One region of the Pantoea agglomerans genome, then DNA from elsewhere that is predicted to be linked to it. Evidence: riboswitches for the same ligand, from Rfam matches in the RefSeq annotation. Region 1 holds a riboswitch; each other region holds the start of a gene.
What was found. Region 1 has a riboswitch for thiamine pyrophosphate ahead of thiM (hydroxyethylthiazole kinase). Riboswitches for the same ligand answer to the same signal wherever they lie in the genome.
Positions count from the first base shown of each region.

Region 2: it holds a riboswitch for thiamine pyrophosphate, as region 1 does, so the genes downstream of both, LB453_RS02430 (FAD-dependent oxidoreductase) here and thiM (hydroxyethylthiazole kinase) in region 1, are expected to answer to the same signal.
Region 3: it holds a riboswitch for thiamine pyrophosphate, as region 1 does, so the genes downstream of both, thiC (phosphomethylpyrimidine synthase ThiC) here and thiM (hydroxyethylthiazole kinase) in region 1, are expected to answer to the same signal.
Region 4: it holds a riboswitch for thiamine pyrophosphate, as region 1 does, so the genes downstream of both, thiB (thiamine ABC transporter substrate binding subunit) here and thiM (hydroxyethylthiazole kinase) in region 1, are expected to answer to the same signal.

Region 1 covers NZ_CP083809.1:1,353,393-1,360,675, forward strand. The annotation lists gene LB453_RS09075 (glycoside hydrolase family 3 N-terminal domain-containing protein) at 1-1,454, shown strand, start outside; gene LB453_RS09080 (oligogalacturonate-specific porin KdgM family protein) at 1,706-2,413, shown strand; gene LB453_RS09085 (XylR family transcriptional regulator) at 2,522-3,706, opposite strand; gene LB453_RS09090 (hypothetical protein) at 4,319-4,699, opposite strand; gene LB453_RS09095 (hypothetical protein) at 4,699-4,917, opposite strand; TPP riboswitch at 5,051-5,147, shown strand; gene thiM (hydroxyethylthiazole kinase) at 5,182-5,976, shown strand; gene thiD (bifunctional hydroxymethylpyrimidine kinase/phosphomethylpyrimidine kinase) at 5,973-6,773, shown strand; gene LB453_RS09110 (GntR family transcriptional regulator) at 6,802-7,283, opposite strand, start outside.
Region 2 covers NZ_CP083808.1:520,055-527,337, reverse strand. The annotation lists gene LB453_RS02435 (DMT family transporter) at 515-1,444, shown strand; TPP riboswitch at 1,486-1,605, shown strand; gene LB453_RS02430 (FAD-dependent oxidoreductase) at 1,746-2,687, shown strand; gene thiS (sulfur carrier protein ThiS) at 2,671-2,868, shown strand; gene LB453_RS02420 (thiazole synthase) at 2,872-3,630, shown strand; gene LB453_RS02415 (HesA/MoeB/ThiF family protein) at 3,643-4,611, shown strand; gene LB453_RS02410 (ABC transporter ATP-binding protein) at 4,608-5,342, shown strand; gene LB453_RS02405 (ABC transporter permease) at 5,335-6,069, shown strand; gene LB453_RS02400 (ABC transporter substrate-binding protein) at 6,079-7,020, shown strand; gene LB453_RS02395 (O-acetyl-ADP-ribose deacetylase) at 7,089-7,283, shown strand, end outside.
Region 3 covers NZ_CP083809.1:3,779,110-3,786,392, forward strand. The annotation lists gene hemE (uroporphyrinogen decarboxylase) at 1-290, opposite strand, end outside; gene nudC (NAD(+) diphosphatase) at 332-1,102, opposite strand; gene rsd (sigma D regulator) at 1,255-1,764, shown strand; TPP riboswitch at 1,899-1,999, shown strand; gene thiC (phosphomethylpyrimidine synthase ThiC) at 2,086-4,014, shown strand; gene thiE (thiamine phosphate synthase) at 4,011-4,646, shown strand; gene LB453_RS20760 (PLP-dependent aminotransferase family protein) at 4,830-6,299, opposite strand; gene LB453_RS20765 (DUF1127 domain-containing protein) at 6,473-6,664, shown strand; gene LB453_RS20770 (LysR family transcriptional regulator) at 6,762-7,283, opposite strand, start outside.
Region 4 covers NZ_CP083809.1:3,378,592-3,385,874, reverse strand. The annotation lists gene thiQ (thiamine ABC transporter ATP-binding protein ThiQ) at 1-306, opposite strand, end outside; gene thiP (thiamine/thiamine pyrophosphate ABC transporter permease ThiP) at 290-1,900, opposite strand; gene thiB (thiamine ABC transporter substrate binding subunit) at 1,876-2,862, opposite strand; TPP riboswitch at 2,908-3,000, opposite strand; gene sgrR (HTH-type transcriptional regulator SgrR) at 3,036-4,697, opposite strand; gene LB453_RS18885 (MFS transporter) at 4,947-6,125, shown strand; gene leuD (3-isopropylmalate dehydratase small subunit) at 6,279-6,884, opposite strand; gene leuC (3-isopropylmalate dehydratase large subunit) at 6,887-7,283, opposite strand, start outside.

The sequences.
Region 1 (7,283 bases):
GGGCCGAATCAGCGGCCAGCGCCTTTAACGCCGGGCTGGATATTGAGTTGCCCAAAGATGACTGCGCGGCGTCGCTGAAGGAGGCACTGGCGCGCGGCCTGATCGACGAGGCGACCGTTGATAGCATTGTCGGCAGGATCCTCACTGAGAAGTTCCGAACCGGCCTGTTCGATCGCCCGCTGATTGCCAGCCCGCAGCCTGACTTTCAATCGCCGCAGGCGCGGCGTCTCGCCCGTCAGGTAGCGGTTGAATCCATCACCCTACTGGAGAATGACGGCACGCTTCCGCTGCAGCGGCAGCATCTCAGGTCGATTGCGGTAATCGGCCCAACGGCGGACGATCCGCTGGCGCTGCTCTCCGGCTATAGCTTCCCGGTCCATCTGATTTTAAGCGATGCGCAGGTGAAGACCGCTCAGGTGGTGACACCGCTGGCGGCGCTGCGCGAGGCGCTGCCCGACTGCCGGATCCTCTATCAAAAGGGGTGCCATATTTTGACGCAGCGCGCCGCCGGGACGCCGGTCTTCCCCGGCGACGTAGGCAAAGCGTCAACCTCATCGCCGGTGTCGCAGGATGAATCCCTGATTGCCAGCGCGGTGGAGGCAGCGCGTGCGGCGCAGTATGCGCTCTGCTTTGTCGGCGACCTGTCGGGGCTGTTTCAAAGCGGCACGGTGGGTGAGGGATCCGATACCGACAGTCTGAACCTGCCAGGGGTACAGCAACAGCTACTGACGGCGATCGTTGAGACCGGGGTGCCAACCATTGTGGTGATGACCAGCGGTCGTCCCTATAGCTTACAGGGGCTGGAGAAGAGGCTGGCCGGATATCTGCTGGCGTGGCAGCCGGGGCAGGAGGGAGGCTACGCCATTGCTGATATTTTAACGGGCAACCAGAGTCCCGGCGGGAAGCTGGTGCTCTCGGTTCCGCAAAATGTCGGCGCCATGCCCTGTTTCTACAACCATAAAGTAAAGAGCAGCGGAACGCCGGTAGCCTTCCATTTTCCTCCACGCTACGCCTTTGGCTATGGGCTGACTTACTCCACTTTTGCTTTTTCTGCGCTCATGCTGCCGAAAACCACCTTCGCCATGCACGATGAGGTGACCTTCTCCCTCAGGGTCACCAACCGTGGCAACCGTGATGCGACGGAAGTGGTTCAGGTCTATTTACAGGATCTCCAGGCCTCGCTGGTACGGCCGGTGAAAGAGCTAAAAGCGTTTCAACAACTGCGGCTACGGGCCGGAGAAGCGGCAGAGGTGCGTTTTACGCTGCCGGTCGATATGTTTAATTTCACTGACAATCAGGGCAAACGACGGGTGGAGCCGGGCGCGTTTCAGTTAATGATTGGTAATTCCTCACAGAATATTTTGCTGCAGCAGCAAATCGTTCTGGTGGGAGAGGTACGCATTCTCGATGAAAACTGGCGCATGCAGAGTTATGCCGAGGTGAACAAAGAATAAGACGTTAAGTCAGCAATTAACTGAATGAAGGCAGGAAAATAAAGTCGGCCAGGCTACATATAAACCGCTCGCTGAGCGGTTTATTATTATATTGCACACCTTGTTAATTTATTTGCGCAGTTTTAATTATGCGCACAATCACAGTTGATATATTTGATAATTGTGAAGTTAAAAAACATGAATCACCTGCGCGACTGTTCACGTTATTATCACTCTACCCAGGGAGATGCTCACAATAAAAGGAAATGATGATGCGTATAAAAACAGCTTCACTGATGACTCTTGTCTCAGCTTTAATTACCACAACCTCTGCGTCTGCACTGACGTTTTCGTCTCCTGAACTCGACTTCCGGGAAACTTATCTTACCGGTAGTGAGTTATTTCAGACCAAGCTGCAAATTTCAACCGTTATTAATGACAGGATCTGGCTGGCCTATCACAACACGGTTAACCATGGCTCGCGTATGAATGAGTTCAAAAATAACTATTCAGAAGTAGAGGCCTCCTGGTTTATCCCGATCACCGATAAATTTGCGGTGATACCCGATGTGATATTTAACTGGGGGAAAAGCGGCAGCCATATCGATCCCTACCTGAAGGCCAACTATCAGTTTTTGCCCGCTTTTGGCGTTATGGTCGGGTATCGTTATTACCATAATAACTTTAAATCGGTCGCGCTTAACAATGAGCAGCAGAGAAACAACGCACACGAATATAATTTATGGCTTAACTGGCAGATAAATGACCGGGTCTTTGCTAACTACAACCCGGTCTTCCTGAAAAAGCAGAATGACTTCCACTTTGGCAATAACAAGAAAACCATGTGGCAGCATACCCTGTACGTCAACTATAAATATGACCAGCACTGGACGCCTTATGTGGATGTCTCTGATTTAGGGCGGGCTAATAACGGCAAAAAAGAGTACCGTTCGCGTGTGGGTATTAAATATACCTTTTAATCCTGTGCTTCACCTGGGCTGACAATCGCTAATATTACTTCGTATCCCTGGGGTTTTGCTTTTTTAGCGCGGTTAAAAGCAGCGTCTAAACGCAAAACAAACAAGCGATTATTCATCAGCGTGATGCATATGATAGTGAGTGCGGTACTCTTTCGGCGTAACCTTGTAGGTTTTTTTAAACACCAGATAGAAGTACTGCAGCGAGGGGTAGCCCGCGATACGTGAAATATCTTTCAGAGACAGTGAGGTGTTGATCAGTAAGTTGCGGGCATTATTGATTTTTTCGTTATGGATGATGGCGTGGATCGTTAACCCGACATGCTCCTTAAAGCGCATCTCAAGGTTGGTTCTGGAAAGCCCGACAAAACTGATGACCTGCTCAACCTTGATGCCTCTGCAGGCGTTGTTACGGATATAGTGCATAGCCTGGATAACATAGGGATCCATAATCGAGCGATAGTCGCTGGAGCGACGTTCGATCAGCTTATGAGGCGGAACAACAATGCGCTGTAGCGGTATTACTCTCTGCTTCAGCAAGCGATGCAAAAGCTCAGCGGCGCGGTATCCCATTTTTTTAGAGCCGTGAACAACGGTGGAGAGTGAGATACGCGATAAATACTGAGTCAGCTCTTCATTATCAATGCCGATAATGGCGATTTTTTCCGGCACCGGAATATGCAGATTTTCGCATACCTGTAGCAGATGCCGCGCCCGGGAATCGGTGACGGCGACAATGCCGGTGCCCTCGGGCAGGGAGGCAATCCAGTTAATCAGGTGATGCTGGGCTTGCTGCCAGTTATCGATATTAATGTCGTGGCCGCGATAAATAAGTCCCTGACGGTTTTTTTGCTGTAAACAACGCGTGAATGCCTGTTCACGCTCTTTTGCCCAGCGCTTGTTGCGGCAGGCTGGAAAGCTGTAGAGGGCAAAGTGATGGATGCCTTTATTCATCAGGTGATCCAGTGCCACCCTGACCAGCCCCTCATTATCGGTGGCGACATAGTGCAGCGGGGGGAAATCATCTTTTGAGAAATAGGAGCCGCCGATGCCAACCACCGGAAGGCTCAGCTTTGTCAGCTCTTGCTCGACGGCAACATCATCACAGTCAGAGATAATACCATCCACATCCCAGTTGCCTATTTTAACAATGTTACTGCGGAAGTCATCCTCAATAAAAACATCCCACAGCGTATGTGATGAGTGAAGATATTCACCAATGCCCTCGATAATCTGCCGGTCATGCGCTTTATTGGCATTAAACAGCAGCGCAATACGGAAAGTTTTTTCACGCATGTTAATATCCCTGCTAAGCTGGCGTTGAAAGCTAATTGCATACAATTACTTTACATTAATGAGCAATTGAATAGCTGAAAGGCGGTGTAGAGCAGATCTTTTATTATCGTTGGAGCAGTGAACGTTTATAACTGATGGGCGTGCGATACTGGCTTATGGTAAAGCGTTTTTTACCCCTGTCGATTTTTTCAGAATAAATAATGAGTGTCATAGTATACCGCTCGTTTCCAGCCATTTAACTTTCGTTTCCGATACAGGGTCGGGAAATAGCATCTGCTCTGTGCATCCGCGACGCCTGGTGGCGGCGAGGCGCTGCAGTGGAAAATTCTTAACGCGCTTATCAGAGGCCGCTGTCGAGACTGTCTTTAACCAGCATAATCCATGAGAAGGGAACGGCAGGCTTAGTCTCTCTCTTCGACAAGTTCAGGACAGGTGAAAAATATTGTGCATCTAAATCAGATCCCAGGTCAAAAGTAACGCGAAGGGGCTGTTCAATGCTGCCTGCATATTTTTTCCTTACCCTCAGCTTGTTATGGGATAGCTTCTGTAAGCTGACAATAAATCACTGCAATGAGATCTAATCAAAAAATTACGCATGAATCCTTGTTGTGTTCATTCAAATAAATAGGAGGTTACGATGGTTGCGAAAAAGAATATGGCAGCTAGCAGGAATAGTGTGAATTTAACTTTTAACCATGAAGTCATTTCTTTGGGCTGATATTTAATGAAATCATAATGATCAGGGTTCATGTTTCTGACTGCGAAACTTCCTTTTTTAACAATGAGGGGGAATATAAAATAAAAATCTTTTTGTATTGATGAAAATAACCCTCCCGCCTGAGCGAGGATTATACCTGCGGGTAAATAGCCAAACTTTTTCTTAAAAGCTTCACATAGTTTATTATGCTGTTTGTTTTTTAACACAGAATAACCAATCGACATTAATCCAAACAGGATACACAAAAAGGTGCATACAGCAGGTATAAGTTTCATTATTTACCTATGACCTCATATATTGACTCACCCAGGACCTCTCCTTTACGTGATAAGTATTCTCCGCCTAAGTAGCCCCCTCCTGAACCAGGTACTACACCAGGATCACCTTCTCTGGCCTGTGGCTTACCGAACGCAATACCCAGGGCAGTCCCCGCGATTATCTTTCCTCCGCAGGTTGTTTTATCTCCTTTGCAAAGTACAACGCCTTTTGCCATAAGTCCCTCCATTGACTATGGGTATTGTGCGATGTTGATTTTAAGACCAGTTATGCAAAACGCAATACCCCACGCGGCGAGCTTGTATCCGCAACTCACTTCCCCTAATCTGCCGGGGAGTAACTTATTTTGTACTTATGACTCGGGGTGCCCTTCTTTGTGAAGGCTGAGAAATACCCGTACCACCTGATCTGGATAATGCCAGCGTAGGGAAGTCAGATGCCTGACCGCATTCGCCTTCTTGCTCGCCGGTTGGGAGTTATAATGATCCGCCAACCTCAACGCTTTTCCGACGCGCATTTCGCGCCTGTACTCGCCCGCTTCGTCCAGCGCCAGCCGCTGGTGCACTGCATGACTAACGATGTCGTACAGAACATCACCGCCAACGTTTTGCTGGCGCTTAACGCCTCGCCCGCTATGGTGATCGATCCCGATGAAGCCGCGCAGTTCGCCGTCGTGGCCGATGCCCTGCTGATCAATGTCGGCACGCTGACCCGCGATCGCCGCGACGCCATGCTGGCGGCGGCGCAGGCGGCCAACGTGGCGCAAAAACCCTGGGTGCTCGACCCGGTGGCGGTCGGTGCGCTGACTCTGCGCACGGCGTTCTGCCAGCAGCTCCTTCCGCTGCGGCCTGCCGCCGTGCGCGGCAACGCGTCTGAAATTCTCGCGCTGGCGCAGCAGGGGGGCGGTGGACGTGGCGTGGATACGCAGCATCAGGCGGAAGCGGCGCTTGAGGCGGCGCGCGAACTGGCACAGCGGCATCAGACGCTGGTGGCGGTCAGCGGCGAGGTCGATTACGTCACCGACGGCGTTGAGACGCTCAGCGTGTCCGGCGGCAGCGCGCTGATGACGCGCGTGGTCGGCACCGGCTGCGCGCTCTCCGCCGTGGTGGCCGCCTTTTGCAGCCTGCCCGGCGAACGGCTAAGCAATATCGCCAGCGCCTGCCGCGTGATGGCGCTGGCGGGGGAACGCGCCGCCGCGCAGACCGGCGCCCCCGGTAGCTTCGCCACGCTGTTTATCGACGCCCTGTGGCAGCAGGCACAGGAGGCGCGCGCATGAAGCGTATTAACGCGTTAACCATTGCCGGCACCGATCCCAGCGGCGGCGCCGGTATTCAGGCCGATCTGAAAGCCTTTTCCGCCCTCGGCGCTTACGGGACCAGCGTGATTACCGCGCTGGTGGCGCAGAACACCTGCGGCGTGCAGTCGGTGTATCGTATTGAGCCAGCCTTTGTGGGGGCGCAGCTCGATTCCGTGCTCAGCGACGTGCGCATCGACACGGCGAAAATCGGTATGCTCGCGGAAACCGCTATCGTGCAGATCGTGGCGGAGAAGCTGGAACGCGCCGCTATCCCTTTCGTGGTGCTGGATACGGTGATGGTGGCGAAAAGCGGCGATCCCTTGCTCTCGCCTGACGCCATCGCCAGCGTGCGTGAACGGCTGCTGCCGCAGGTGTCGTTAATCACCCCCAATCTGCCGGAGGCGGCGGCGCTGCTTGAGTGCGCGCCGGCGCGCAGCGAAGAGGCGATGCTGGATCAAGGCGAAGCCCTGATGGCGCTGGGCTGCCAGGCGGTGCTGATGAAAGGAGGCCACCTCAGCGACAGCGAAAGCCCGGACTGGCTGATCACCCGCGACGGCGCGGAGCGCTTTACCGCGCCGCGCGTTAATACGCGCCATACCCACGGCACCGGCTGTTCGCTCTCCGCTGCGCTGGCGGCGCTGCGCCCGCGTTATGACAGCTGGGAGTCAACGCTGCGCGAGGCGAAAGGCTGGCTGCAGCAGGCGTTACTGCAGGCCGATACGCTGGAGGTGGGCAGGGGAATTGGGCCGGTACACCATTTTCATCGCTGGTGGTAGGAAAGAGAGGGCGGCAGGCCTGCCGCCCTTACAGCGCCTCAAACCACTCGCTGTTGCGCTCGGCGATCGGCGTAATAGAGAAAATCATCTCCTGCAGATGGCGGCGCATTGCCGCTTCGGCGGCGTCGGCGTCGTGGTTCTTCAGCGCCGATAAAATCTCTTCGTGCTGCTCAATCAGGCTGTCCGGCGGTGAGACCTCGCTCAGCGTCAGAAAGCGCACGCGGTCCATCGCCGCTTTAATATTCTCCACCGTTTCCCACGCCAGCAGGCAGTTGATGCTCTCGGCAATCAGGCGGTGAAACTCATCGTCGAGGCTGAGAAAGGCCTGGCTGTCATGGCGATCGGCGGCCATCTTCTGCAGCTGAAGGTTGTGCTCCAGCGCCATCAGCGCCGCCGGCTCAATCTCCAGCGCCGCGCGCCGCACCACCGACACCTCTACCGCTTCGCGAATAAACCGACCGTCCGCGACGCGCCGCGCGGAGATCTTGCGCACGAAGGTGCCGCGCTGCG
Region 2 (7,283 bases), on a different replicon from region 1:
TCCACCTGTTTAGGGATCAGCATTAATAATAAGACGCCTTTTTGAGTTTAAGGGCGAGCAGCGCTGTTTTTTTTGCCACGGCTATTTAACTGACGGTTTAGTAAACGATTTATATAACCTGCGGTGACTTGAGGTTGCCAGCGAGTGCTGAGAGAGGGCAAGTGTTTAAATCCTATTAACTTCAGTTGCTTGGATATTGTTTCTGCTTTTGCGTCTGCGGAAATATATAAATTTATTCTGGCCTGGTTTTTCAGCTGCGGCCGCTTTGTCTGGCGATGGCCGCGTACGCCGCTGCGGCGAGAAATTATATTCACTCGCCCTAAGCAAACCGGTAATTAATTTTTTTTTGACGGCAGCGTGGCGCGGGTGGAAAAATCGCGCGCATATTTATGCTGCGCGTCAGGTTCATAAAGGCAGAATACGCTGTATTTACTGCGGTTTCCCGCCGCCTGCCCCGCGCCTTTGCGTTAACCTGAAGGCTCACTTTCTGCATCGGGCAAATAAGGAGCGCGACGTGAGCGCGTCGACGGGAATTTCACTTAAAATTATGGCGACCCTTAGCTCGACGCTGATGCTTGCCTGCGTAAAAGGGCTGGAGGGGGCGCTGCCGGTCGGGGAGGTGATCTTCTTCCGCTCGCTGGTAGGCGTAATACCGCTGCTGCTATGGCTGACCTTTCAGGGCGGCATTATTCAGGGAATAAAAACCCGCAATGTGAAAGGGCATATCGGGCGCGGCCTGGCGGGCACCTGCAGCATGTACCTGAGCTATCTCTCGCTGATTTATATCTCCCTGACCGACGCCACCGCCATCAACTACGCCGCGCCGCTGTTCACCGTGCTGCTTGCCGCCGTGGTGCTGCGTGAAAAGGTGCGGCTCAACCGCTGGCTGTCGGTGGTGGCCGGTTTCGCGGGGATCGTGATTATGCTTTCCGGCCACCTGTCGCTCAGCGGCCCGCCCAGGCTGACGGTGGCCAGCCTGGCCGCTTCCGTCGGCGTGCTGCTGGCGCTGCTCTCGGCGCTCTGCACGGCGGGCGCGCTGATTCAGATCCGCTATCTGAGCGGCAAGGAGAAGCCGGGCGCGATCGCCTTCTGGTTTACCGCTATGACCGGCGCCACCTCGCTGCTGACGCTGCCGTTTGGCTGGCGCTTTCCGCAGGGCGAGCAGCTGCTTCTGCTGCTGGGATGCGGCGTGTGCGGCGGACTGACGCAAATTTTGCTGACGCTGAGCATGCGCTACGCTGACGCCTCGCTGCTGGCCCCGTTCGATTACAGCTCGCTGCTCTGGTCGGTGATTATCGGCGTGATTTTCCTGGGCGCGCTGCCGGAAAAGCTCACCCTGATCGGTGCCAGCCTGGTGGCGTTCGCCGGTATCTACTCGGTTTTAAGCGAGCGGCGCCGGGTGGCGTCAGCGCGATTCACTGCCCGCAGCGAGACCGCTGATTAACACGCCGTACTTGACGTCGGGCAGGCAGTTGCCCTACAACTAATGGCCGTCGGGGGAGTCTCGCCAGAGAGACTGAGAGGCTAATAGCGCAGCGCGCGGTTTAGCGACCCTTTGAACCTGACCCAGTTGATACTGGCGTAGGAAGACTTGTATCTCATTGTTTTTACGCTTTATGAGATGCCTGCCGCGCGAGCTCGATCATTGCTCACGCTCTTTCCCTTCACGTATCACGGGTCGTCAACGTCGAGGCCAGCGTGAACCTAACTCTATTTCAAACACTTTTCTCTGTCAGGACCGCGTCATGAGCCGCTGGTCGGTACTCGGCAGCGGCGTCGCCGGGCTATGCGTCGCCACGCTGCTGGCTGAACAGGGCGAAACGCCAGAGGTAATCGTCAGCGACGAGACCCCCGCGTCGCACTGGGCAGGCGGTATGCTGGCGCCTTTTTGCGAAGGGGAGAGCGCGCCTGAACAGGTTATCGACCTGGGGCAGCGCGCCGCCGGATGGTGGGCGCAGCGGGTTGACGGCGTCGCGCATCAGGGCACGCTGGTGGTGGCGTCGCCGCGCGACGCGGCGGAGCTGACGCGCTTTGCCCGCATGACGCGGCAGCACCAGTGGGCGGATCCCGCGCAGCTTGAGCCTGAGCTGGCGGGGCGCTTTGCGCGCGGCCTGTTTTTTCCCGATGAAGCGCATCTTAATCCGCGCGACGCCCTGCGCCAGCTGCGCGCCAGCCTGGAGGCGCGCGGCGTCGCCTTTCACCGCGGTAAACCAGGCGGAACCCTTATCGACTGCCGCGGCATTCACGCCGTGGAACGTCAGCCTGAACTGCGCGCGGTGCGCGGCGAGATGCTGATCCTGCAGTGCGACGAACTTCATTTCTCCCGGCCGATCCGGCTGCTGCATCCGCGTTTTCCCTGCTATCTGGTGCCGCGCGCCGGGGGCCGCTTTATGCTCGGCGCCACTATGGTCGAGAGCGACGACGCCAGCCCGATTAGCGCCCGCGCCATGATGGAGCTGCTCAGCGCCGCCTGGAGCATCCACCCGGCGCTGGCCGAAGCGCGCATTGTCGAGAGCGGGACGGGACGGCGTCCCGCCTATCGCCATAACCTGCCCGAAGTGCGCTACCGCGACGGCGTTTTCTCCCTTAACGGCATGTACCGCCACGGTTTTTTGCTTGCGCCCGCCATGGCGCAGCAGCTTATACAACTGCTTAGTCAGGAGTCGAATGATGCAAATCGAACTTAACGGTCAGCGAGTGGAAACCGAGGCGGCGACGGTCGCCGCGCTGCTGCAGGAGCGTCAGATCGACGCCGCCTGCGTCGCCAGCGCCTATAACGGCCAGTTTTTGCCGCGCGCGCAGTATGAGAGCCAGCGGCTGGAGGCGGGGTGCCGTCTCGAAGTGCTGTCGCCGATGCAGGGAGGCTAAACCATGTTCTACGGCTTTGTTCCCCGTTCGCGTTTTCTGCTTGGCACCGCTGGCTACCCGTCGCCCGCTGTTTTGCAGCAGGCGATCTGCGCTGCGGAGGCGGAGATCATCACCGTCAGCCTGCGGCGCGAAGGCAGCCAGGGCGGCGCGTTTCGCGATCTGCTCAGCCAGCTCAACCGCCGCGTGCTCCCCAATACCGCTGGCTGCCACAGCGTGAAAGAGGCGGTGACCACGGCGTATATGGCGCGCGAACTCTTCGACACCCCCTGGATAAAGCTGGAGGTGATCGGCAACGCCGACACGCTGCAGCCCGATCCCTTCGCGCTGGTAGAGGCGGCACGCATTCTCTGCGCGGACGGCTTCCAGGTTTTTCCCTATACCACCGAGGATGTGATTGTCGGCGAAAAGCTGCTGGAGGCGGGCTGCGAAGTGCTGATGCCCTGGGGCGCGCCCATCGGCTCTGGTCAGGGGCTGCGCAATATCGAAGGGCTGCGCAGCTTCCGCGCCTGGTTCAGCGGGGTGCCGCTGGTGATTGACGCCGGTATCGGCGCGCCGAGCCAGGCGGCGCAGGCGATGGAGATGGGGTTTGACGCCATTCTGCTCAATACCGCGGTGGCGAAAGCGCAGGATCCGGCGGCGATGGCGGGCGCCTTCGCGGATGCGATCCGCGCGGGGCATCAGGCGCATCAGGCGGGCCTGATGGAGCGGCGCGATATGGCCGCCGCGTCAACGCCAGTGTTTGGTCTGGCGCAGCTCAGCTAACAGGACAAGATGATGAATCGTTATCAGCGGCAGCAGATGCTGCCGGAAATCGGCGAGGCGGGAGAGCGGCGGCTGCGCGCCGCGCGCGTGCTGGTGGTCGGCGCGGGCGGGCTGGGATCGGCGCTGCTGCCGCTGCTGGCGGGGGCGGGCGTCGGCTTTCTGCGCATCTGGGACCCTGACCGGGTGGAGCTGCACAATCTGCATCGCCAGACGCTCTACACCGAGGAGGATGTTGGCCAGCCGAAGGCGTTTTGCGCCGCGCGTGCGCTGGCCGCGCGCAACCGCGACTGCATCACCGAGGCGCAGCAGCAGGCGCTGCGCGCCAGTACCGTCGGGCAGGCGCTGTCGCAGGTGGACCTGGCGATCGACGCGGCGGACAGCTTCGCCGTGACCTATACGCTCTCCGACGCCTGCCAGCTGCGCAATATTCCGCTGATCAGCGCCTCGGTGCTGGGACGGCAGGGCTATGTCGGTGGCTTTTGCGGCACCGCGCCGGGCTATCGTGCCCTGTTTCCGCGGCTGCCCGCCTCGGCCGCCAGCTGTGCGACCGCGGGCGTTATGGGGCCAGCGGTGGCAACGCTGGGCGCGATGCAGGCGCAGATGGCGCTCAGCGTGCTGCTTGGCCTGACGCCGTCGCCGCTCGGTAGCCTGGTGAACTGCGACTTTAGCCAGTGGCACTTCCGCGCCTTTCGCTTTGACGACGCACAGGAGCCGACGCAGCCCGCCGTTCCCTTTATCGATCGCGATCTGCTGCGTGACGATGACTGTATCCTTGAGCTGCGCAGCCTGGCGGAAGCGCCGCACAGCGTGGCGGCGCAGGTCGAGCGGCTGCTGCCTGAGGCGATCGCCACATGGCAGCCGCCGGTCGGTCGGCGCGTGGTGCTGGTGTGCGCCAGCGGCATTCGGGCGGCGAAGGCGGCGGACGCGCTGGCGCAGCGCGGCGTCAGCCAGCTGGCGATTATCGCGGCGAACCAGCTATGAGCCTGACGCCGTGCGGCCCCGATATTCTCTTCGACGACGTCACCTTCGGCTGGCAGAGCAAACCCCTCTGCGCGCGCTTTAGCCTGCGGCTGCGCGGCGGCAAAACCAGCGCGCTGCTGGGCCGCAGCGGCGCGGGCAAGAGCACGCTGCTGCGACTGGCGGCGGGTCTGTCGACGCCGCAGCAGGGAGGCGTCAGCAGCTCGCTGCCGGGGGCGCTGTCGCAGCAGGTCGCCTGGATGGGGCAGCGTGACGATCTCTATCCCTGGCTGTCGGTGCGCGACAACGTCATGCTCAGCGCACGGCTCAACGGCCAGCGGCCCGACGGCAAACGCGCCGAGGCGCTGCTGGCGCAGGTTGACCTCGCCGGGCTGGGGGATGCGCGGCCCGATTCCCTCTCCGGCGGCATGCGCCAGCGCGTCGCGCTGGCGCGCACCCTCTATCAGGATCGCCCGGTGGTGCTGATGGATGAGCCGTTCGCCGCGCTCGACGTGATGACCCGACTCCGTCTGCAGAGCCTGACCGCCGGGCTGCTGCGCGGTAAAACGCTGCTGCTGGTGACGCACGATCCGCTCGAGGCGTGCCGCCTGGCGCATGATATCTGGCTGCTGGAGGATGTGCCGCTGCGCGTCCGCGACGTGCCCGCCCCCGATGGCGAGGTGCCGCGCGCGGCGCAGTCAGAGGCGATCCTGCGGGCGCAAAGCCAGCTGTTTCAGTTGCTCAGCCATGATTAAGCGCCTGCTAAGCCTGGCCTGGCTGCTGGCGATCGTCGGCGGCGCGTGGCAGCTGGCGCGCTACAGCGGCGTGCCCGCATTTATGCTGCCCTCTCCGCAGGCGGTGGGGCAGGCGCTACGGCAACAGCACGCTCTGCTGGCCCATCACGCGCTCTATACTCTCGGCGAGATTGCGCTGGCGCTGCTGCTGGGCGGCGGCGCGGGCGTGCTGCTGGCGATCGCGATGGCCGCCAGTCCGCTGCTGCGCCGCCTGCTGTTTCCGCTGGTCGCCGCCAGCCAGACCATTCCGGTATTCGCGCTGGCGCCGCTGCTGGTGCTGTGGCTCGGCTTCGGCGTCGCCTCCAAAGTGGCGGTCGCGGCGCTGATCGTCTTTTTCCCGCTCTGTCTGTCGCTGTTTGACGGGCTGTGTCGCACGCCGCCCGGCTGGCTGGAGCTGGCGCAGACCATGAACCGATCGCGGCTGCGGCTGTTTCTGCACGTGCGCTGGCCCGCCGCGCTGCCGAACTTCTTTTCCGGCCTGCAGATGGCGGCGATCCTCGCGCCAGTAGGCGTGGTGATCGGCGAATGGGTCGGTGCCAGCGAAGGGCTTGGCTATCTGATGATGCACGCCAGCGCGCGTCTCGACACGCCGCTCAGTTTCGCCGCGCTGGCGCTGTTAATGCTGCTGGCGCTGCTGTTATCCGGCGTTGTCGCGCTGCTGCGCCGCCGCTTTCTCTACTCTGCATAAGGAATAATCGTGAAAAAAGTGATGCTGATGCTGGCGGCGCTGCTGATCGCTGCGGCCGCGCCCGCCGAGGCGGCGCAGAAGGTGCGCCTGCTGCTCGACTGGTTCGTTAATCCCAACCATGCGGCGATCTTTGCCGCCAAAGAGAGCGGCGCCTTTGCGCGTCAGGGGTTGGACGTCGAGATGATTGCGCCGGCGGACTCCGCCTCGGTGCCGCTGCTGCTTGCGGCAGGGAAGGCGGACCTCGCCGTAGGCTACCAGCCGCAGCTCTACACGCTGGTGGATAAAGGGGTGCCGGCGATCCGCGTCGGCACGCTGATCGACCAGCCGCTCAATACCCTGACCGCGCTGAAAAGCAGCGATATCCACAGGCTAAAAGATTTCGAGGAAAAAACGCTCGGCTACGCTATTCCCGGCTTTGAGGATGTCGCCATCCAGACCATGCTCAGGTCAGCGGGCGTGGACGTTGATAAGGTGAAGTTGATCAACCTCAATATGGATGCCGCCTCGGCGCTGCTCAGCCACAAAATCAGCGGCGCGATGACCATTTATCGCAACTATGAGCTGCTGGAGCTTAAGCAGCAGGGCGCGGATACCCTGACGTTCAAGCCGGAAGATCACGGGGTGCCCGCCTATGACGAACTGATCCTGCTGGCCAACGCTAATACGGCGGCGACCGATCCGCGCATTGGCAAGTTTCTTCACGGGCTGAACGAGGGGGTGGCTTACCTGCGCGCGCATCCGCAAGCGGTCTGGCAGGCATTTATCCGCGCTTACCCGGAACTCGATACGCCGCTTAACCATCAGGCGTGGCAGGCGACGCTGCCGCTGTTCGCCAGCGATGCCGGCCGATTCGACGCGGCGCGCTATCAGGCTTTTGCCCGTTATATGCTGGACAATAAGCTTATCAGCCAGATGGCACCGATGACGCGCTACTCGCTGCCGTCGCAGTAAATGCGCGCTTTGTCTCATGCTCTTTAGCCGACGCGACTAGACTAAAGAAAAAGCATAAGGAGCTTACGATGACAGAGAAGATCAGGCTGGTGGCGGGCGATATTACCAAAATTGAGGCTGACGCTATCGTTAACGCGGCGAACAGCTCGCTGCTCGGCGGGGGCGGCGTGGACGGCGCGATTCACCGCGCCGGCGGGCCGGAGATACTGGAGGCGTGCAAAATCATTCGCAACCGTCAGGGCGGCTGCCATACCGGCGACGCG
Region 3 (7,283 bases), 1.7 Mb from region 1:
GGGCCTTCGCCGCTTTCAAAGTAGAGTCCCAGTCCCATCGCGTCGGGAATAGTCAGGATATCGCTGAAGAGGATCGCCGCGTCGAGCGGATAGCGGCGCAGCGGCTGCAGGGTCACTTCACACGCCAGTTCGGCGTTTTTGCACAGCGACATAAAATCGCCGGCTACGGCGCGCGTCGCTTTATACTCCGGCAAATAACGCCCGGCTTGTCGCATCATCCATACCGGCGTGATATCGACGGGTTGACGTAACAGGGCACGCAGATAACGATCGTTCTTCAGTTCACTCATTTCAGGACTCTCTCAATTTCAGGCGCGTAGTGTAACACTTCTTACGCCTCGCCGCGGCAGATGGCGACGGTATCTTCAATTAGCCGGCGCGCCACGGTGCCCGGCGGTGGCAGCAGCGGCAGCGCGTCGTAGCGGTACCAGCCGGCGTCCAGCAGCTCTTTATTATCGATTTGCAGATCGCCGCCGTCATACTCCGCCATAAAGGCCATCATCAGCGAATGCGGGAAGGGCCAGGGCTGCGACGTAATGTAGCGCAGGTTTTTGACGCGGACGTTACTCTCTTCCATCACCTCGCGCGCGACCGCCTGCTCCAGCGTCTCGCCCACCTCGACAAAGCCCGCCAGCACGGTATAAATGCTGTTGCGATGACGCGCATGGTTCGCCAGCAATATTTCGTCGCCGCGGCGGATAGCGACGATAATGCAGGGCGCGATTTGCGGATAGTAGCGCTCGCGGCAGTGTCCGCACAGACAGGCGTTTTCATGCTTGCTCAGATGCATTTCGTGGCCGCAGTAGCCGCAGAAGCGATGCGAACGGTAAAACTCCGCCAGCTGTACGGCGCGCCCGGCGAGCTGAAACAGCCCCGGCTCTTCATCGATCAGCTGACGCACCGAAAACATATCGCGATCGCGATTTTCACACACCAGCCATACCGTTTCGCCTTGCCACTCGCCAACCGCCTGCGCTCTGCTTCCGGCCAGCTTAAACGCAGCGGCGCTGCCGTGAGGCAGATCGCCCTGCGGCAACCAAAGTTTCTGTTCATGGCTGACAATCCACCATCCAGCGTCTACGCTTGAGATCTCATGTTGCATCTAATCGTCATCCTTAGCGTCCTATCGATACGCTGAAGTCCTGATGTTAAGTGTGTAGACAAACAACTATACCCTAAATCGTCCAGCTTGCAGGCGGCACCACGCCAGCCACAGCGCGACGGGAAGGGAACTTTCTTTACATGGAGTCAGATATGCTTAACCAGTTAAACGTCCTGACCGAGCGCGTAGGTGGCAGCAACGAACTGGTAGATACGTGGCTGGACGCCCGTCGCCAGCTACTTGTTTCTTATTACCATCTGGTTGGGCTGAAGCCGAACAAAGATGCGCTCACCACCTTAGACGAGCAGGCGCTCGACAATTTTTGTCACGGCCTGGTCGACTATCTTTCCGCTGGCCACTTCAGCATTTACGAGCGCATCATTAATGAGATGGAAGGCGACAGCCCGATGATTGCCGCCGCGCAGGTCTATCCGCCGCTGGAGGCCAACACCGAGCGCCTGATGCAGCTTTATGACGGCCATCTGCAGCAGTCGATCGACGATGATAACTGCGTCGATTTTCAGCTGGCGCTGTCGGAAGTCGGCGAAGTGCTGGAAGCGCGCTTTACCCTGGAAGACAAGTTAATTCAGCTCGCCTGGGACAACAGCCTGGTGCGCGCGCCGGTAGCCAACGACAGCACGCAGCTGTCGCGTCCGGCTTAAGGTTAGCCAATTGTAAATCGCTTGTTATTCTGAACCAGCCCTTCTATGCTGAACGGGTTTTCGGTTCTCTCGTCGAAAACCCGTTTTGTTTTTTGTGCCATGTGCACGGGCGTTTTGCGTGTAAAGCGTAAAACGAAATCTTGTCGGAGTGCCCGCAAGGGCTGAGACCGTTAATTCGGGATCCGCGGAACCTGATCAGGTTAGAACCTGCGAAGGGAACAAGAGTAAATATCATCAGTACGCTGGCGTTTTTGCCTGCCGTCTCTGTTACTCCTTCCGAACTCCGGACAAGCAACGTTCCCCCTCAACAGGAAAATTGCTATGTCTACGACCAAAACCAACCGACGTGAACAGCGCGCTCAGGCGCAGGCCTTTATTGAGGCGCTTCAGAGCGGCGTCGCTTTCCCCAACTCGAAACGTATCTGGATCCAGGGCAGCCGCGACGATATTCGCGTGCCGATGCGTGAGATCCAGCTTAGCCCGACGCTGCTCGGCGGCGATAAAGATCGTCCACGCTATGAAGAGAATGAGGCCGTGCCGGTCTATGATACCGCCGGCCCCTACGGCGATCCCGAGGCGGTTATCGACGTGCAGCGCGGGCTGGCGAAGCTGCGCGCCGACTGGATTGCCGCGCGCGACGACAGCGACGTTCTGACGCACACCAGTTCGCGCTATACCCAGCAGCGGCTGGCCGACGACGGGCTCGACCATCTGCGCTTCGAGCGGCTGCCGCAGCCGCGGCGTGCAAAGGCGGGACGGCGCGTCACCCAACTTCATTACGCGCGTCAGGGCATCATCACGCCGGAAATGGAGTTTATCGCCCTGCGCGAGAACATGGGTCGCGAACGCATCCGCAGCGAAGTGCTGCGCCAGCAGCATGAGGGCTACGGCTTTGGCGCGCAGCTGCCGGAAAATATTACCCCTGAGTTCGTGCGCCAGGAGGTGGCCGCCGGACGCGCCATCATTCCCGCCAACATCAACCATCCCGAATCGGAGCCGATGATTATCGGCCGCAACTTTCTGGTCAAGGTCAACGCCAATATCGGCAACTCAGCGGTCACCTCTTCCATCGAAGAAGAGGTAGAGAAACTGGTCTGGTCGACGCGCTGGGGCGCCGATACCGTGATGGATCTCTCTACCGGCCGCTATATCCATGAGACGCGCGAGTGGATCCTGCGCAACAGCCCGGTCCCCATCGGCACTGTCCCTGTTTACCAGGCGCTGGAGAAGGTCAACGGCGTTGCGGAAAATCTCGACTGGGAGGTCTTCCGCGACACGCTGCTGGAGCAGGCGGAGCAAGGCGTCGACTACTTCACTATCCACGCCGGCGTGCTGCTGCGCTATGTGCCGATGACGGCAAAGCGGCTCACCGGCATCGTCTCGCGCGGCGGGTCGATTATGGCTAAATGGTGTCTGTCGCATCATCGGGAGAGTTTTCTCTACGAACACTTTCGCGAGATTTGTGAAATCTGCGCCGCCTATGACGTCGCTCTGTCGCTCGGCGACGGCCTGCGTCCCGGCTCGATTCAGGACGCCAACGACGAGGCGCAGTTCGCTGAGCTGCACACGCTGGGGGAGCTGACGAAGATCGCCTGGGAGTATGACGTGCAGGTGATGATCGAAGGCCCCGGCCATATCCCGATGCAGATGATCCGCCGCAATATGACCGAGCAGCTGGAGCACTGCCACGAAGCGCCATTCTATACGCTCGGCCCGCTGACGACCGATATCGCCCCCGGCTACGATCATTTTACCTCCGGCATCGGCGCCGCCATGATCGGCTGGTTCGGCTGCGCCATGCTCTGCTACGTAACGCCCAAAGAGCACCTCGGCCTGCCGAATAAAGAGGACGTTAAGCAGGGGCTGATTACCTATAAGATCGCCGCCCACGCGGCGGATCTGGCGAAGGGGCACCCCGGCGCGCAGATCCGCGATAACGCCATGTCCAAGGCGCGCTTTGAATTCCGCTGGGAGGATCAGTTTAACCTGGCGCTCGATCCCCACACCGCGCGCGCCTATCACGACGAAACCCTGCCGCAGGAGTCAGGCAAAGTCGCGCACTTCTGCTCGATGTGCGGGCCGAAATTCTGTTCGATGAAAATCAGCCAGGAGGTGCGCGACTATGCTGCCAGTCAGCAAGGCGAGGCGCAGCCGATCGCAATCGGCATGCAGCAGATGTCTGAAACCTTTCGCCGCCGCGGCGGCGAGCTTTATCACTCAGCCGACGCGCTGAACGAGGAGAAGCTGTGAACGCCCCCTTTCCCACCACCGCGCCGCGCTTAGGGCTCTACCCCGTCGTCGACAGCGTGGAATGGATTGCGCGACTGCTGGAGGCCGGCGTGCGCACGATCCAGCTGCGCATTAAAGATCAGCAGGACGAGGCGGTTGAGCCTGCGGTTGCAGAGGCGATTGCGCTCGGCAAGCGTTACAACGCCCGTCTGTTTATCAACGACTACTGGCGGCTGGCGATTAAGCATCGCGCCTACGGCGTGCATCTGGGCCAGGAGGATCTGGATGTCGCAAATCTTAACGCCATTCGTGAGGCGGGGTTGCGGCTGGGCCTGTCGACCCATGACGACCACGAGCTGGATCGCGCGCTGGCGATACGCCCTTCCTATATCGCGCTGGGGCATATTTTTCCTACCCAGACCAAAGCGATGCCGTCGGCGCCGCAGGGGCTGATCGAGCTTCAGCGGCATATTGCGCGGCTTGAAGGCATCTCCACCGTGGCGATTGGCGGCATTAGCCTGGCGCGCGCGCCGGCAGTGCTGGCGACCGGCGTCGGCAGCATCGCCGTCGTCAGCGCCATTACCCAGGCACCGGACTGGCGCGCCGCGACCCAGGCGCTGCTTGCGCTGGCGGAACCGCCGCCGGGTTTATAACGCGGAACGCGCCGCGCAAAACGGGGCAACATCCCGCAACGCCGGTAAAAAGCGTGGAAAACGGCGCGCAGCGACAGACTTTCTCGCTCGCGCCGTTTTTCTGCCGCGCTACAGTGGCTTTCGCCGGGTATTCCGCCCGGCCAGGGCCGGGACCTCCCCTTCACCCACTCCGGCCCTGCCTCACTATTTCGTCAGGAGGGTTTCATGCTGCAGGGAGTCTGGAGAGTGTTCGCTCGCGCAGGCGGCTATCGCGCGCTCGACGGCCTGGCCTACTTTTTCCAGCGCCTTTTCGACATGCTCATCCGGCGTTACCGCAAAGCTCAATCGCAGGCAGTTGCGATATTTTCCCGACGCGGAGAACAGCGATCCAACCGCAATCTGAATATGCGAATCGCGCAGCTCGCGATTAAGCCGCACGGCGTCAAACGCTTCCGGCAGTTCGACCCACATCATAAAGCCGCCCTGCGGACGCGACACGCAGATGCCGCAGGGAAAATAGTGGCGCACCCAGCAGCTAAAGCAGTCGTAGTGGCGCTGGTAGAGCTGGCGCATGCGCCGCAGATGCGGCTGATAGTAGCCCTGGCGAATAAACTCCGCCATGGCATGCTGCGCCAGCGTGTTGCTCGAGCCGGTGGCGATATATTTCATATGCAGCACGCGATCGCGATAGCGTCCCGGCGCAACCCAGCCGATACGCAGGCCAGGCGCGACCGTTTTCGAAAAAGAGCTGCACAGCAGCACCCGACCATCCAGATCGAGCGATTTCAGGGTGGATGGTCGCGGATACTCCCAGGCCAGCTCGCCGTATACGTCATCCTCAATCACCGCCACGTCAAAACGCTGCGCCAGCGTCAGCAGCGCGCGCTTGCGCGACTCCGGCATAATAAAGCCCAGCGGATTATTACAGTTGGGCACCACCATCACCGCCTTAATAGGCCACTGCTCAAACGCCAGTTCAAGCGCCTCCAGGCTGATACCGGTGACCGAATCGGTAGGGATCTCAATGGCGCGAATGCCGAAGCCGCGCAGGGTCTGCATGATGCCGTGAAACGACGGCGACTCCACCGCGATAATATCGCCCGGCTCGCATACCGCGCGGATCGAAACCGACAGCGCCTCATGGCAGCCGGTGGTAATAACGATATCGTCAACCGACAGCTGGCAGCCGCTGTCGATCGCCAGCCGCGCCACCTGTTCGCGCAGAACGGTGACGCCATACAGATTGTCGTAGCTGAGGATCTGCGTTTCCTGCCGCTGCGCCTGGCGGCTGAGGATTTTCCACAGCGGCTTAAGGGTAGGCTGCGTGAGGTTAGGCATACCGCTACCCAGCTGCAGCACATCGCCTTCAAGACGACTCTCAAGCAGATCCAGCACCGATTCCCACTGCGTAATCTCAACAGGACGCTGCACCGGACGCGTCAGCGCCGGAACCGGCGGCGTAGCCTTACGCGGCGCGACGAAATAGCCGGAACGCGGCTGCGGCGTAATCAGCTGCTTCTCCTCCAGCACGTGGTACGCCTGCTGCACGGTGCTGATGCTGACGCCGTGCTCAAGGCTCAGCGTACGCACTGAAGGCAGCTTCTCGCCGCTGCGATAGAGGCCCTGCTCGATGCGCTGCGCCAGATGCATCGCCAGCTGTTGATAACGCGTCATGTTCGGCTCCCGTCAGGCAGAGAAGTAAAGAAGCAGTACAGAAAGACTATTTTTTTACCATTCAGAGGCCGCCTGCGGCAATCTGTATGTTAAATAAAGTCGAATTTTGCGTCTGTATCCTTTCGGCCATCAGGCAGAAACTACTTCTCAGTTCACCTGATGAGGAAATTAAAATGGGATACGAAGAAAACTGCGCGGCGAAACCTTTTTCAGTAACGCCCTGGCATCTGCTGCGCGCCATCGCGCAAGGCATCAAAGCGATCCACCAGCGGCGTAAGACGCGTCAGATCCTGCTGCACCTCAGCGATGCGCAACTCAAAGATATTGGTTTGACGCGCGGCGATATTGAAAGCGAGCGACGCTAGCGTGCTGAATCTTTATAAAGCGCGCCCTGTGCTCTGTTTCACCCTGGCAGGCAGAGCGTTCCTGTCTGCCTGCCACTCCTGCGTTCAGGCTCGATAGTTACACCAGGGATTCATAAGGCGAGAAAAGCGTCATTAAAAAATCGATAACCGTCTGCGTACGTCGCGGCGTTAGCCGCCGCTCCAGACGCAGCACCCACATATTTGTTCTCTCTGTTCGCCAGGCTTTTAAGATCTCGACCACCGCGCCGCTGGCGAAATCAGATGCGCCAAGCCACGCAGGCGCCCAGCCGATGCCGATGCCGGCGCGAACCATCTGCCATACAGCCTGGCCGTCGTCGAACAGATAGCGCGAGGCGGGCTCCCAGCGTACCGCGCTGCCCTCTTCAGGTGAACGAAAACGCCAGGCGTCCGCCCGTCCTTTATTGAGATTCCAGAACCCGATCTGACTATGCGCGCTGAGTTCAAAAGGCGTAGAGGGCTCGCCGTGCTGCGCCAGATAGCCCGGCGTGGCGCAGGCGACCCAGGGAAAGCTAAAGAGCTTACGGGCGGAGTGGCCGGGCCAGGCTTCCAGCGGGCCGGAGCGGATCGCGAAATCATAGCCGCCGCTCGCTAAATCCAC
Region 4 (7,283 bases), 2.0 Mb from region 1:
CAGCTTCAGCCCAGGGTGCAGACCCAGCGCCATATTCTGCTGTACGCTAAGGTGCGGAAAGAGGTTGTTCTCCTGAAACAGCATCGACACCGGACGCTGCGACGGCACGCTATGGGCGTGATCCGCGCCGTCGATGCGCAGCGCGCCCTGGCTCACCGGCAGAAAGCCGGCGATCAGGCTGAGCAGCGTACTTTTACCCGCACCGCTGGGGCCGAGCACCGCCAGCCGCTCGCCGCGTTCGGCGCTGAAGCTGAAACGCATCGGCAGATGCTGATAGAGGTAGGTGAGATTAGTCAGTGTCAGCATGGTGGCCAGGTAATTTTTCCATCAGGGTAAACAGCAGCAGGCAGATCGCTAACAGCAGCAGGGCGGTAACCGCGCCGTCCGCGCCGCGATAGGCGCCGGTCTGCTGATAGAGGTAAAAAGGCAGGGTTCGGAAGTCGGCGCTGCCGAACAGCGCCACCACGCCGAAGTCGCCGACAGAGAGCACGCAGGCAAAGGCCAGCGCCTGCGCCAGCGGACGCTTCAGCGCGCGCAGCTCAATCAGCCGCAGTCGGTTCCAGCCACTAATCCCCAGCGAGGCGCACAGGTGCGAATAGCGCTCGGCGCTGTCGCGCATCGGATTTTCCAGCACCTTTAGCGCATAGGGAATGGCGAGCAGCGCGTTGGCGAAGATCACCAGCCCGTCGGGCGAGTCGGGCAGGCCGGTGGTGGCGTTAAAAAGTAAAAAGAAGCCCGTGGCCAGCACGATGCCCGGCATTGCCAGAATCAGCATGCCGCTGGTCTCCATCACCTGCGCTGGCAGCGTGCGCTGGCGCTGGCGCAGCTCGCGACTGCTCCACAGCAGCATCATGGTGAGCGTGACGCAGAGCGCGCCCGCGCCGATGGCGATACGCAGCGAGGTCAGCGTCGCCTGCCATAGCGCCGGCTGCGCCAGCGCGCCGCCCGATATGCCGCGCAGCCCGTCAACCATCACCGCCAGCAGCGGCGGCAGCAGCAGTAACAGCGCCAGCGCGATAAGCAGGCCGTCGCCGATGCGTGCGCGCCGCGAATCGTGCGGGTCGCGCCAGCCCCGCAGCTGCGCGCTGCCCGCAGGTATCGCCTTGCTGAAGCGCTGGCTCAGCAGCACCAGCGTCAGGCAGAAGGCGAGCTGGATCAGCGCCAGCAGCGCGGCGCGGCCGGGATCGTAGTCGTAACTCAGCGCCTGAAAGATCGCCAGCTCAATGGTGGTGGCCTGCGGGCCGCCGCCCAGCGAGAGCACGGTGGCGAAGCTGGCGAAGCAGAGCATAAAAATCAGCGCGCCGGTAGGCAGTAGCTGGCGGCGCAGCCAGGGCCACTCCAGCAGGCGGAAAAGATGCCAGCCGCGCAGCCCGAGCTGGGCGGCGAGCTGACGCTGCTCGCCCGGAATCGTCTCCAGCGTCTGCAGCATCAGGCGCGTCGCCAGCGGCAGGTTGAAAAAGCAGTGCGCCAGCAGAATGCCCTGCAGCCCATAGGGCGAAAAGCGGTAGTCGACGCCGAACAGCTGGCAGAGCTGCGCCAGCCAGCCAACGCGGCCATAGACCGTCAGCAGGCCGAATACCGCCACCAGCACGGGCAGCACCAGCGTCATGGCGCAGAGGCGCAGCAGCAGCTGACGGCCGGGAAAACGCCGTCGGTAGAGGGCGCGCGACAGGGGTATCGCAGGCAGCAGCGACAGCAGGGCGGAGAGCAATGCCTGGGTGAAAGAGAATCGCACTACGTGGTGCAGATAGCTGTCGTGCAGCAGCGCGCGCCAGTCGCCCGTCGGCGCGCTGGCCCAGAGCGCGCCGAACGCCAGCAGCGCCACGCCGCACAGCAGCAGCGCGGCGCTGCTGCCCGGCACCATCCAGAGTGGGATTAGCGGCTGACGGCGCGTTGCCATGCGCTAATCCAGTCTGCGCGCTGCTGCGCGACTTCCTGCGGGCTAAACTGCAGCGCGGTTTGCGGCACGCTCAGGGTCTGATAGCCCGCGGGCAGATCGCTTTTTATCACCGGATACATCCAGTTGCCGGTCGGGATGGTGTTCTGGAAGGCGGGGGTCAGCATAAACTGCATAAACTGCTGCGCCAGCTTCGGCTGCTTGCTGCTGGCAAGCTGCGCGGCAACCTCGACCTGCAAATAGTGGCCTTCGGCGAACGGCGCGGCGGCGTAATTCTCTTTCTTCTCTTCGATCAGGTGATAGGCGGGCGAGGTGGTGTAGCTCAACACCAGATCGCCTTCCCCTTTCAGGAACAGGCCGTAGGCTTCACTCCAGCCCTTGGTCACGGTAACGGTTTTCTGCGCCAGCTTCTGCCAGGCCTCTGGCGCCTTGTCGCCGTAAACCTTCTGCATCCAGAGCAGCAGACCCAGACCCGGGGTGCTGGTGCGCGGATCTTCGTAGATCACGCGCCATTTTTGCGGGCTCTCCACCAGCTCTTTCAGGCTGGTGGGCGGGTTTTTAAGGCGCGTTTTGTCATAGACGAAGGCGAAGTAGCCGTAGTCGAAGGGCACGAAGGTTTGATCCTGCCAGCCGCCCGGCAGCGTCAGGTTATGGAGATCGACCCCGCTTTTAGCGAACAGGCCGGTCTGCTGCGCCGCCTGTAGCAGGTTGTTATCGAGGCCGAGCACCACGTCAGCCTTGCTGTTTTTGCCTTCCATGCGCACGCGGTTCAGCAGCGAGACGCCATCCTCCAGCGCCACATAGCGCAGCTCGCAGCCGCACTGCGCCTCAAAGGCTTTTTTCACCGCCGGGCCGGGGCCCCATTCGGCGGAAAAGGAGTCGTAGGTGTAGACGGTCAGGGCCGGTTTTGCCGCCAGCGCCGGCACGGACAGCAACATCAGCAGAGGGAGGATCTGTTTAACCACTTTGCGCTCCTGAGGGAGAATTGTTATGAGTCGCAAAGGATCTGAGCGTAGCAGCCTCTCAAATCCCTACGTCGGTATTAACCGAATCAGGTTCGACGGGTTTCTCTCAGCCTTTTGCAGGCACCCCGTTGAGAACGGCTCATTCTAGACATTTCGTCGCCAGGGGGAAAGCGTCACAGCGTCGGCGGCGCGAACCAGGCGGATTTAAAGTCGAACCAGCCGAGGGTATTCAGGCGCACGCCGCGCATGCTGCGCTGGCCTTCGAGCAGCAGCCAGTGATGAAACAGCGGATGCAGACTATCCGCATCCAGCAGCCGTTTGCTCCACTCCGCCAGCGGCAGGGTTTTGCCTCGCCAGCGCGCGGCGTCCGCTTCCCAGTCGAGCGGCAGACAGTGATGCAGCAGCGGAAGCTCGTAGAGCTGGGCGAACAGCGAATACTCCAGCGGCAGAGTGAAATTGACGCTGCCGAGCCAGATGTCGCTTTCCGCCTCGCCCTGATGCCAGGTTTCATACTCGACCGCGCGGGTAATCAGCCGCACGTTATGCTGCGCCAGCAGCGGGCGCAGCGCGCTGGCGATCCCCTCATGCTCCACGTGCTGGCTGTACCACGTCAGCGTCAGGCTCTCCAGCCCGGGCGGCTTGGTCGCCGGCGTAAGATCGCGGCGATGATGCCAGCGCGGCAGCAGGCCGTAAGCGGGATACCAGTAGCGCTGGTAGCCAGCCTCGGCATAGTTAAGCAGGGCGACGGGATTCAGCAGATGGCAGAGCCAGCGCCGGACGGCGGCATCGCGTCCCTGAGCGGAGCGCTGGTCGAACAGCAGAAAATAGCAGCCCTCTTCAAGACGGCTCTCTTCCAGTTTTTCATCCTCGGCGGCACCTTGCAGACGCACGCCGGCGTAAACCAGCTCGTCGCTAATCTCCGGCAGCACCCAGATAGAGACATCATCGATCAGGGCGCGAAAGCCAAAGTAGTCGTCAAACGCCTCGATCTTCAGCTGACTCTGCTGGTTGCGCACTACGCGATAGGGGCCGGTGCCGACCGGATGGCGGGCGAAGTCGCGCATCTGCGGCCATTCACGCGGCAGGATCATGGCGCTGACGCTGCCGAGCAGCCACGGCAGCCAGTCGTCGGGTTCGCTCAGATGGAGATCCAGCGTCCAGGGCGCGGGTGAATCAATGCGCTGAATATGGGAGAAGAGCGGCTGCGGACGCAGGCGTTCCAGGCTCGACGTCACGTCCGCCATCTCCAGCTCGCGGCCGTGATGAAAGCGGATCGCCGGGCGCAGGTAAAAACGCCAGTGCAGCGGCGAGATCGCCTGCCAGTGATGGGCGATATCCGCCTCTACTTCCCCGTTTTCCTCATTTATACGCGTCAGGCCGTTGAAGATCTGACGCGCCAGATGCGTTTCAGAACGGCGCAGCGGCGAGCCGGGCAGCAGGTTTAGCAGCGGGCGATAGTAGAGCACGCGCAGAATATGTTTACCCTGGCGAAAGCTGCGGCCGAGATGGGCGCGGATCATCTGGCGCACCTCCGCCTTGTCGCCCACCAGCTGCACCAGCTGATCGATGCGATCCTGCGCCAGCAGATCCTCAGCGCGCTGCTGCTGCAGCGCCAGGCCGGTATAACGGAAAATAAGCTGCGAGCGCTTGCCTCGTCCCGCCTCTGCCTGCCAGGTGAGCCAGCCCGCCTCCTGCATCGCGTTAAGCAGGTTACGCATATGGCGACGCGAGCAGTGCAGCTGCTCAGCCAGCTCGCTGAGCGTGACCAGCTGGCTTTCGCCCTGGCAGCTTTGCCACAGGCGGATAAACTGCTGCTTAAGGCGTGATGAGGACATAAAAGAGGAACTCCCTGTGAAAAGCGCTCAGTTTTTCCTGCCTCATATTAAGGGCAAACTGAGCGCTATTGGAAGAGCGGGAGGCATTCAATACGGAATGGCGCTCGACCACGATTCCGCTGCGGCGGGATCTTTCTGAGTAGGGTGCAATTACACCGCCAGCAGAGATTTTTCCTGCTGGCTTTTTTCTGTTGCGCTAGAATCCTCTCTCTTGTTTTCCTGCTTTTACCACCGTAAAGGGATGTCGCTATGAAGTCGCTGTTAACCCGGAAGCGCCGTATCAATCCGGTCTTTCTCGCCTTTATGGCCGCCTCTTTTATGATCGGCGTTGCCGGCGCGCTGCAGGCGCCGACGCTGAGCCTGTTTCTGACGCGAGAAGTGCAGGCGCGCCCCCTCTGGGTCGGGCTCTTTTTTACCGTTAACGCCATCGCGGGCATCCTGGTCAGCATGCTGGTGGCGAAGCGCTCTGACAGCCGCGGCGATCGCCGCACGCTGATCCTCTTTTGCTGTGCGATGGCGTTTTGCAACGCGCTGCTGTTCGCCTTTACCCGCCACTATCTGACGCTGATTACCCTGGGCGTGCTGCTCTCGGCGCTGGCCAGCGTGTCAATGCCGCAGATCTTCGCGCTGGCGCGCGAGTATGCCGATCGGTCGGCGCGCGAAGCGGTGATGTTCAGCTCGGTGATGCGCGCCCAGCTTTCGCTCGCCTGGGTCATCGGCCCGCCGCTGTCGTTTGCGCTGGCGCTTAACTTTGGCTTTGTGACGCTCTTCCTGGTGGCGGCGGCGCTGTTTCTGCTCTGCATTCTGCTGATCAAGTTCACCCTGCCGTCGGTGCCGCGCGCCGAGCCGCTGATGCAGAGCGGCGGCATGCCGTTAAGCGGCTGGCGCGACCGCGACGTGCGACTGCTGTTTATCGCCTCGGTGACGATGTGGACCTGCAACACCATGTATATCATCGATATGCCGCTCTATATCAGCGTCACGCTCGGCCTGCCGGAGAAGCTGGCGGGGCTGCTGATGGGCACGGCGGCCGGGCTGGAAATTCCGGTGATGCTGCTGGCCGGTCACTATGCGAAGCGCGTCGGCAAGCGCAACCTGATGCTGATCGCGCTGGCGGCGGGCATTCTGTTTTACGCCGGGCTGGCGATGTTCGCTTCGCAGACCGCGCTGATGGTGCTGCAGCTGTTTAACGCGGTGTTTATCGGCATTATCGCCGGTATCGGCATGCTGTGGTTTCAGGATCTGATGCCGGGCAGGCCGGGCGCGGCGACGACGATGTTTACCAACTCGATTTCGACCGGAATGATTCTGGCGGGCGTGATTCAGGGAACGCTGAGCGAGCGCTTCGGACATATTGCGGTGTACTGGCTGGCGCTGGGGCTGGCTGTCGCGGCGTTCGCCATGTCGGCGCGCGTGAAGAACGTATAAAAGAGAAGGGCGACGCGGTGGTCGCCCTTAAAAGGAGAGGGGCTAACGAGGGTGGCACAGGCCGATCGCAAAGCCGATCAAGGCATCTATGCTTGCCCGACCCACGACATTCCTGCCGCGGGACGCTTTGCTCTTCTGCCCATCTGGTAAGCCTTAATTCAGAAACGCAGGCTGGCGCTGTTCGTAGTCGGTAATCGCCGCTTCGTGCTGCAGCGTCAGGCCGATGCTGTCCAGGCCGTTCAGCATGCAGTGGCGGCGGAAACTGTCGATCTCGAACGGGTAGACCTTATCGCCCGCCGTCACCGTCTGCGCTTCAAGATCCACGGTAAAGCGGATGCCCGGCTGCGCCGCCACCAGCTTAAACATCTCGTCCACCTGCTCGTCGCTTAGCCGCACCGGCAGCAGCTGGTTGTTAAAGCTGTTGCCGTAGAAGATGTCGGCAAAGCTCGGCGCAATCACCACGTGAAAACCAAAGTCGGTCAGCGCCCAGGGGGCGTGCTCGCGCGACGAGCCGCAGCCAAAGTTCTCGCGCGCCAGCAGAATGCTGGTGCCCTGAAACTCGGGCTTGTTCAGCACAAAGCTGGCGGTGGGTACCTGACCCGCGTCGTCGTCAAAACGCCAGTCGTGAAACAGATGCGCGCCAAAGCCGGTGCGCGTCACCTTCTGCAGAAACTGCTTGGGAATAATGGCGTCGGTGTCGACGTTTGCCGCGTCCAGCGGGGCGACGATGCCGGTGTGCTGAGTAAATTTATTCGCCATGATTACGCTCCTGTCAGTTCACGGATATCGGCAAAGTGGCCGGAAACCGCCGCAGCGGCGGCCATTGCCGGGCTGACCAGGTGAGTACGACCACCACGGCCCTGGCGCCCTTCAAAGTTACGGTTGCTGGTCGAGGCGCAGCGCTCGCCCGGATTCAGGCGATCGTTGTTCATCGCCAGACACATTGAGCAGCCCGGCAGACGCCATTCGAAACCGGCGTCGAGGAAAATCTTGTCCAGTCCTTCCGCTTCCGCCTGCGCTTTTACCGGGCCGGAACCCGGCACCACCATCGCCACCACGCCCGGCGCGACCTTGCGCCCTTTGGCGATAGCCGCCGCGGCGCGCAGATCCTCAATACGTGAGTTGGTGCAGGAGCCGATAAACACCTTATCGATTGCG